DNA from 2 places in the Aliamphritea hakodatensis genome. Region 1 is predicted to be linked to the other one. Evidence: predicted binding sites of a transcription regulator. Region 1 holds the regulator's gene; the other holds the start of a gene.

Region 1 (4,618 bases):
CGCAGCAACAGGAAATTGCCGGACGGCCGGCGGTATTGCTCGTAGCTGCACCGGTCAGGCCCTTGCTTGCCAAGTTTGTGCGTTACGGTGAACAGCAGATATCAGTGCTTTCGTATCAGGAAATCCCGGAGAACAAACGGGTGACGATCATCGCGACTGTCGGAGGGCAGAACCGTGATCAGTAAGAGTGTTGAAACATCAAAGTTTTCCAGGGGATGGCCGATATACAGGAACGGTTATGAAGGTTAAACGTTTTTTTGCGCCGGACATGCGACAAGCGATGCAGAGGGTTCGAGAGGAAATCGGACCTGACGCTGTCATTGTGTCTAATCATCGGGTTGCCGGAGGGGTAGAGGTTGTTGCCGCCCACGAGCACGAGTATGAAGCTGCGCAGGAAGCCTTCAAACGTAAACAGGCGTTAGAAAAACAGCAACAACAGCAGCAACGGCAGCAACAGCAGCAGGCTCAGCGTCAGGTTGCCCGGGAAGCCAGTCCTAAGCTGCAAAGTAATCTGGCTGATGAGTTGCGTAAGGCGCAGGCCAGAATTGCGGCGGCTCAGGCCGGTGCGGAAGAACCTGCAAAGGCAAAAAATCAGCAGGTCGAAGATCCGGGGCTGGACGGGATACTGGATACCCTGAAACAGCGTCAGGCGCAGCAGGCCGCGAGAAATTTTGAGCGCAATGAGGGGCGGCAGCCAGGTTCTGTCGCGCCTGCTATTTCACCGGTATCGCCTCCGCCAGCCCCGGGTATAGATGAATATGCCGCGCAGGCCAAACCGGTTGTGCGGCAGGAGCCTAGCTACAGTCCGCCGGCACCTGATCCTCAGGTGGCTTCGATGCGGGCCGAAATTGATACGCTCAAATCACTGCTCTTACAGCAGGTTTCCCAGCCCAAAAGTACAGCAGAGCCCAACGTTGTGGCGGCACCTGCGCCGCAAAGAGCGGAAGAACCTTCAGAGCCTGAAGAGAGCGTGCTGCATAAACGGGTAGAGCACCGTCTTGAGAAACTTGGCATCGGGCCGCATCTGCGCCGTCAACTGATAAAGCTGGAAGGTGCTGAAAGCGTGGATGATGGCTGGCGGGATACATTGTCCCGTCTGAGTGAGTCGATTCCGGTGATTGGTGGCGACTTCGTTGAGCGTGGCGGTATGATTGCTTTTGTCGGGCCGACCGGTGTGGGGAAAACCACCACGATTGGTAAGCTGGCTGCGCGCTATGTTCTGAAGCATGGCAGTTCCAGTGTGGCGCTGGTGACGACTGACTCATACCGTATAGCAGCGCATGAGCAATTGCTTACTTTTGGCCGGATTCTGGACATTCCGGTGCGGGTGGTTGATGAAAATCACAGTCTGGATGAGGTTTTATTGTCATTGCGCAATAAGCGGCTGGTATTGATTGATACTGCAGGTATGAGTGCGCATGAGCCGCATACCCAGGCTCAGCTTGATATGCTGGAAAGTGTCAGTGTGCGGATGAAAAAGCTGTTGGTGCTTTCCTGCTCCAGCCAACGGCATGTCATCGAGAATGCCTATGAAACCTACAGCCGAATGGGGCTTAATGGCTGTATTCTCAGTAAGTTAGATGAATCCGGAAATCTTGGTGAGGCAATCGAGCTTATCGTTGATAACGGTTTGCCTGTTACCTATGTGACCGATGGTCAGCGGGTGCCGGATGATCTGGATGTGGCCCACAAGCGGGATCTGGTCAGCCGTGCAGTCGTGACAGCGCAGCGCGTTTCCCGTAATCAGCGTATGGCGCAGGACCGGCGTCAGGATAAACTTTCACAAAATGGGCAGTGGGTTGATTGATGGGATATCAGATAGGAAGACATAATGACTAGTCCGCACCCGGTGAAAGTTGTCGCAGTTACCGGGGGTAAAGGCGGCGTTGGCAAAACCAATGTGTCAGTTAACCTGAGTCTTGCGCTGGGGGAGATTGGTCGCAGGGTGGTGCTGATGGATGCTGACCTGGGGTTGGCGAATGTGGATGTGTTGCTGGGTGTAAAAGCAACTCAGAACATTACGGACGTGCTCGCCGGAGACTGTTCATTACGGGATCTGCTGATCGAAGTCGGTGAGAATGTCCACATTGTGCCCGCCGCTTCCGGGACACAGGCGATGACGACGCTGAGTGCGCATGAGCATTCAGAACTGATTCATTCGTTCAGTGATATCGAAGATCAGCTGGATGTACTGATTATAGATACCGCGGCAGGTATTTCGGACACAGTAGTGAGCTTTGTCAAAGCGGCGCAGGAAGTTGTCGTGGTAGTGTGTGATGAACCGACCTCTATTACAGACGCATATGCGCTGATGAAGCTGCTGAACCGTGATTATCAGGTGAACCGGTTTCGGGTACTTGCCAATATGGTACGTTCAGAGCAGGAAGGTCGGAATATATACAGTAAGCTGCTGACAGTGGCAGAAAGGTTTCTGGATGTGACGCTTCAATACCTGGGATCAATCCCTTATGATGAGTCAGTCCGTAAAGGTGTACAGCAGCAACGTGCTGTTTTAAAAGCGTTTCCAAAGAGTAAGGCCTCGTTGGCATATAAGCAGCTGGCGGCAAAAGTAGATGATTGGGGTGTGTCATCTTCACCCCGTGGTCATCTGGAGTTTTTTGTTGAGCGATTGGTTAAAGGGGCAAATCAACGCTGACAAGTCAGAAGAGCAAATATGTATAACCAGTTACAGTTTAAGTCGGGTCAGGAGCTGATCGAGCAATATGCGCCGTTGGTAAAACGTATCGCGCATCATCTGCTGGCGCGCTTGCCTGCAAACGTTGTGCTGGATGATTTGATTCAGGCCGGCATGGTTGGCTTGCTTGAAGCCGGCAAAAAATACGATCCCACCAAAGGCGCAAGTTTTGAAACTTATGCCGGTATCCGGATCCGCGGTTCCATTATTGATGAGGTTCGTCGGGGGGACTGGACACCCCGTTCAGTGCACCGTAATGGCCGTCGGGTTTCCGAAGCAATTCAGGCAATTGAATCCCGTACAGGCAGAGATGCCCAAGATGGGGAGGTTGCCGCCGAATTAAATATCACTATCACTGAATATCACGCATTATTGAAGGACTCCGCTGAGAGCCGGCTGTTCAGCTTTGAAAAGCTGATTGGTCCGCAGGAAGACGGTCCGGGCGAAAATATCGCCGCAGAGAATTTAAGTCCTGAAGATGAATATCAAGAATTGGGATTTGTTCAGGCAATCGCAACGGCAATTGAAGGTTTGCCGGAGCGGGAAAAATTAGTGTTGTCGTTGTATTACGACGAAGAAATGAACTTAAAAGAAATCGGTCAGATCCTGGGTGTCAGTGAATCCAGAGTAAGCCAGATTCATAGTCAGGCAGCGTTACGCTTGCGAAGTCGGTTAAGAGACTGGCAATAGCTGGCAGTCTGATGGATAGACACCGCTGGCTAGCGACAGTCAGATAGTTTTCCTGATGGAGGGATAGTCTTGAAGAAAGACATAAAAATACTTGTGGTAGATGATTTCTCTACTATGAGACGTATCATCAAAAATCTGCTCCGTGATCTGGGGTTTACCAATATTGTTGAGGCCGATGACGGTAAGACTGCTTTACCGATTCTGCAAAGCGGCAATATCGAGTTTCTGGTAACAGACTGGAATATGCCAATCATGACAGGTATCGATTTGCTTAAAACCGTGCGGGCTGATCCGGACCTGAAGCATATCCCTGTTCTGATGGTGACTGCGGAAGCGAAGCGCGACCAGATAGTTGAGGCGGCTCAGGCGGGTGTAAATGGTTATGTAATTAAACCGTTTACCGCTGCAGTGCTGAAAGAAAAAATCGATAAGATTTTTGAACGGCTGGGCTAGGTGGCGGCTATGTCTGAGACGATAGAGAATAAGGGAGCAAGTGGTTTTGAGCTTGAGTTGAAGCAGGATGCTGACAAGCTTGTGGAACATCTGGCAAACGGAGATGTTGGTGCAGCAATGACGCTGATCCACGACCTGAATGAAAAACGTCATCAGGCGCTGTATCACGAAGTCGGTACGCTGACCCGCTCACTGCATAATGCCATCGTCAGTTTTTCCGATGATGTCAGCAGCAATGCGATGTTGCAGGATTCCAAAGAGCACATTGCTTCAATATCTGATGCCAGTGACCGTTTGTCATATGTCATCGAGCTGACTGAAAGCAATGCTCATAAGACAATTGACAGTGTTGATATTTCACTGAACCTTGTATCCGAGCTGGAAGAAGGTTTCCGCCGCCGTCAGCGGCTGCTGGAAGAGTTCGATAAAGTTCAGCAGGACAAACCTGAGCTGGAAGGCCTGTATAAGCTTGCCTGCCAGCATGCGACTGATAACTCAGATGCCCTGGTTGAGCTGAAAGAGCGTCTGACAAATATCTTACTGGCGCAGGAGTATCAGGACATAACAGGACAGCTGATTAAACGTGTTATTCAGCTGGTTACCGACATTGAGTCACAGCTGGTTAGCCTGATGGAAGTTGCTTCCAGAGTTAATCGCCTGAATGGTATTGACGGTATGACGGCTGACGCAGAAGCGCTGGCTAAACAGAAAAAAATAATGGCTGAAGGCCCACAAATGGCAGCAAAAGATAATGATGAAGTTGCTTCCAGCCAGGATGAT
Region 2 (4,618 bases), 710 kb from region 1:
ATAAAGGGCTTTTCAGAATACCGCAGATGGGCGTACGTCATATCCAGATGGCGCTTGTTCACCGGAATGTTCACCGGTTCACAGACAGTGCCACCGGAGTGCTGGAGCCAGGGTGTCTGCTGCGCCAGTTTGACGAAATTTTCAAAGTCATTCAGGGTGGCATAACGCCGGCCATTATCCAGATCCGTCACAAAGGGGGAGCCGTAAGCCGGGGTAAGTACCACCGATTTACCCCCCACCGGCACCACATAATCCGGCTTGCGGCCGTACAGGTTAAACCTGTGGGGCGCTGTCTGACACAACTGCCGGGCCAGCCCCTGAGGAAAACGCACCCGGTCGCCGTCGACCAATGCTCCGGCAGCGGCAAACAGTGCCAGCGCTTCTTCATCGTTTTTAAACACAATGCCGATATCTTCCAGGATCCAGTCGGCCTGATCTTCCAGTGCATCCAGTGCGGCGTCATCCAGCAGGTTATACAGCGGTGTTTTACGGTCAATCAGGTGCACCTTCGGCAGTGGATTTCCCCGCTGCGTAATCCTGCCCGGACGGCGGTTACGCCGGGTTGGCCGGCCGGCCTGTTTAGCGTTCTCTGAATGCAACATCCGCATACCCTCTTAATGAACGTAATAGAAACAATGAAAGCCCCGCGGGCCGAGCACAGAATCAAAATTATTGATCCTGACCTGACCACACACATGCAAAATGCGCCGACTCTCTGTTATCTTTGATGTAAATTAAGGTATCACCGGTAATTTAACCGGCACAATGCAAAAGATTTGCTCAGTCTGTTCAAATAATTTGAACCTGAAACCCACCTGTTATGAGTTGATATTATGCGCTTCAGACACTACGACAGCCTGCGCCTGTTTGATGTGGTCGCCCGCCACCTGAGCTTCACTCAGGCCGCTGAGGAACTGCACCTGACCAAAGGGGCGGTGAGCTATCAGATCACCCGGCTGGAAGAAGCACTGGGATTCAGCCTGTTTATCCGCAAACACAAAGGCATTTTGCTCACCCCCAAAGGTAAGCAGCTTTGGCATACATCTCAGGCGGCCTTTCACGATCTGGAGAACTTAATTACCCAACTGAGAGAAGATGACACCAGCCGGATCACCGTGGGCATGTCGACCTACTTTGCCTCTCGCTGGCTGTCTCCGCGGCTGATGAACTTTATGGCTGAACACCCCAACATCAGCCTGCGGTTACAGCCAATGATTGACCTTTCGGACTTTCATACAGAAAACATTGATATGGCAATTCGCTGGGGTAAAGGCCACTGGCCCGGCATGCATGTGGAACTGCTGCGGCAGGCTCCGGTGCGACCGGCAACCGGCACAAAAACCGCTGCTGGACTGGCAGGCCAGCCGCCCCATGAATGGGTGAATACACTGACACTGCTGCACGACCGGGAGAACAGCCCTGCCTGGCAGGAATGGCATCAGCGGGCAGATGAACCCTACCACGCCAAACAGGGCGGATTGGTGATTCAGGACCCGAACGTCCGGGTGCAGGCGATGATAGATGGTCAGGGCGTGGGGCTATATGACGACCTGATTTCAGCCGAGCTGAACAGTGGCCAGCTGGAATGGCTGTCGGACATCAGCATGCCGGAGTATGGCTACTTTCTGGTGTATCCGGCCAACGCACTGAATAACCCGGCCTTACGGGCTTTCCGGGACTGGATTATCGAGGCGGCTGAAATGCCCGGCTAACCCTGTATAAAGTACAATGTAGTCAAATTCCGGGCATAAAAAATCCCTGCAATGGCAGGGATCTTTCCGGACGATGCCCTCAGGCATACACATTGATATTTTGCCCCAGCGATGACGTCGGATCCGTTGGCATGACCGTGCTGTTGATCAGCTGCAGGGCCATCTGACCTTCATCTTCGATCTGCTTTATCGCTTTCGCTGTCATCTCGACACCCACCTCAGCCTGAATATTCTGTTGCTGATAAGCGGATATTGAAGCGGCAGAGAGTTCCATGATTTTATCCTCTGGTGAAAAGGCACGTGAAGGTTAACGGCCACAACCGCCGGGACTTTACCGACGCCCCCAAAATTCTGAATGAAAAGAATTCATCTTACTGTCAGATTGCTGAGCAACGCGTATATTGTTCACTGTACATCACCATACGGCGCTCTACCTTGGCCGCCACCCCAAGCAACCAGAGCTTCTGGTTATAACTGCCCCGCCGGTAACCGCTGCGCCCTTCGTGATAGGCCAGATACTGACCATAGGCATCGCTGCGGGGGACCCCGGTAAGCCGTTCCGTATCCCGGGTATACCAGCCGACAAAATCCACTGCATCGGCAAAATTATCCCGCCGGGCCTGATCATTACCGGTGCGGCTGCGATAATCCCCCCACACCCCGTCCAGCGCCTGAGCATAGCCGAAGGCGGTGGACTGACGCGCATAGGGAATCACCCCCAGAAACCATTTGTAACCGGGCCGCGCATCAGCCACAAACTTAGATTCCTGATGCATAATCGCCATCATCACCGGAATGGGCGTTCCCCAGCGGCTGTGGCTTTTCTGCACCGCCTCATACCAGCCTTCACGGGCATCCAGAACCGAACAGATATCATCCAGGTTCATGGGCCGTAAAAACGCAAATCCGGCATAAACCACCAGCACAGTCAGCAAACAGACAGCACTCATCCAGCCCAGCAGAGACACCTCTCCCAAACCACGCTGCTTACGCAGCCAGCACAAGGGACTCAGCTTGAATTTTAGCCTGCAGGGCTGTCTGAAAAACATCTCTTACACTCTTTGCCTTTAATCATTCCGGGCCAGATATATCAGCCGGTTATGCGCAGCGCAAACGGATTCACCCACTTGCTGATCTGCAGCAATTCCCGGCGGGCACCCAGGTGCAGCTTTTGCTCAGCGACGGCGTCCGCGGCGTTTGCCTGAAGCTTTGGGTTTCAGCCCCAGCGCCTCAGCCCGCGCCTGTTTTTTCGATGGCGGACGGCGTGTCTTTTCAATCGCCGGTTTATTCAGATCCGGCTCAAACCCCGGATACCACTGCCGGTTAAGCTTTTCATCCAGCAGGATTTCGATCGGTTCCAGCAGATGAAGTTCATCCTGACTCATCAGGGTAACGGCCAGCCCTTCCCTGCCGGCCCGTCCGGTACGGCCTATGCGGTGAATGTAATCCTCTGCATTGTGGGGCAACTGGTAATTAACCACATAATTCAGGCTGTCGATATCCAGCCCCCGGGCGGCCACATCGGTTGCCACCAGCACCCGTACGTCACCTTCCCGGAAGGCCTCCAGCTCCCGCTCCCGGGCCCCCTGGGACTTATCTCCGTGCACGGCTTTGGTATTCAGGCCGTCCGCGGTCAGCTCCCGGGCCAGATAATCCGCCGCCTGTTTGGTACGGGTAAACACCAGCACCTGTTGCCAGTTATTGCTGCCAATCAGATATGACAACAGTGGGTGCTTTTTCTCCGCATCCACTTCATAAATTTTCTGTTCCACGCCCTCTGCCGGGCTGTTACGGGTATCAATCTGGAGAATTTCAGGATCGTTCAGTAAGCTCTTGCTGAGCTTGAAAATGGCATCATCAAAGGTGGCAGAAAACAGCAGGGTCTGGCGCTGTTCTGGCAGTTTTTTCAGCAACTGACGGATTTCACCGATGAATCCCATGTCCAGCATCCGGTCGGCTTCATCAAAGACCAGGCTTTCTACCCGGCTTAAATCCACCGCCCCTTTGTAGATAAGATCCAGCAACCGCCCGGGGGTCGCCACCAGCAGATCGACACCTTCCTGCAGCGCTGCTATCTGCACATTCAGGCTGGCACCGCCATACACCAGACAACTGCGAACACCGGTGCCTGCCCCGTAGTCCCTGGCGCTCTTAAACACCTGCTGGGCAAGCTCTCTGGTCGGCGTCAGAATCAGTACGGCCGGCATGGTATCACCGCGCTTATCTGAGCTGTTTTGTGCCATTAACCGCTGCACCAGCGGCAACACAAATGCCGCCGTTTTACCGGTGCCGGTACGGGCACCGGCCATCACATCCTGCCCGTCAAGAATCAGGGGAATGGCCGCTGTCTGTACCGCTGTTGGCTGCGCATATCCCCGTTCGTGAAGGGTATCCGCCAATACCTGATGCAATCCCAGTTCTGTAAACACTTACCTGTCCTATACTGAAGTTTTTAAGCTGTGTCCGGGCTGCTGTATCCGGCACCTGAAACACATAAAAAGCTCATAAAAATATTGCTGTCTGTAAGTGTATCAGCTTCCCGCTGACAGGGCTCAGAAGTGTCTGATTCCACTGATAATTCCCGCAGCCTCATACTTAAGTTGCAACAATTGACCCAGATCAAGTTTCCCGTCTGAAACCGTTGATGCACGTCAAGACCCCCAATGACCCTTCTGCTAGCATGGTTTTACGCATTTTTCTTGGAAGCCAAAACGATGAAAGAAGCAACAAGTACTACACCGCAGGAACAGTCCCGCGGAGAAGAAAGTTCTCAGTTTGCAGAGACCCGGGCGTTTCTGTTTTTAACCGGGGTTATCGCACCAGCGGTGGCCGTATCCGTTGTTGTCGGTTACGGATTCATTGTCTGGATTTCCCAGATCCTGACCGGACCTCCGGGAAGTTAACCC

The links. The regulator FliA, encoded in region 1, starts transcription of late flagellar genes. The targets are predictions, from matches to a motif close to CTAAAGTTNNNNNNNNNNCNGCCGATA.
Region 2: a site for FliA is predicted at 2,021-2,047, ahead of PCI15_RS17280 (putative motility protein). Genes of this name have one in related genera too.

The regions. Positions count from the first base shown of each region.
Region 1 covers NZ_AP025281.1:4,488,312-4,492,929, reverse strand. Annotated here, with positions in the region: gene flhA (flagellar biosynthesis protein FlhA) at 1-185, shown strand, start outside; gene flhF (flagellar biosynthesis GTPase FlhF) at 239-1,807, shown strand; gene PCI15_RS20365 (MinD/ParA family protein) at 1,832-2,656, shown strand; gene PCI15_RS20360 (RNA polymerase sigma factor FliA) at 2,675-3,385, shown strand; gene PCI15_RS20355 (chemotaxis response regulator CheY) at 3,467-3,838, shown strand; gene PCI15_RS20350 (protein phosphatase CheZ) at 3,848-4,618, shown strand, end outside.
Region 2 covers NZ_AP025281.1:3,778,725-3,783,342, forward strand. Annotated here, with positions in the region: gene PCI15_RS17270 (trimethylamine methyltransferase family protein) at 1-602, opposite strand, end outside; gene PCI15_RS17275 (LysR substrate-binding domain-containing protein) at 834-1,712, shown strand; gene PCI15_RS17280 (putative motility protein) at 1,792-1,986, opposite strand; gene PCI15_RS17285 (transglycosylase SLT domain-containing protein) at 2,090-2,716, opposite strand; gene PCI15_RS17290 (DEAD/DEAH box helicase) at 2,888-4,141, opposite strand; gene PCI15_RS17295 (nitrate reductase) at 4,427-4,615, shown strand.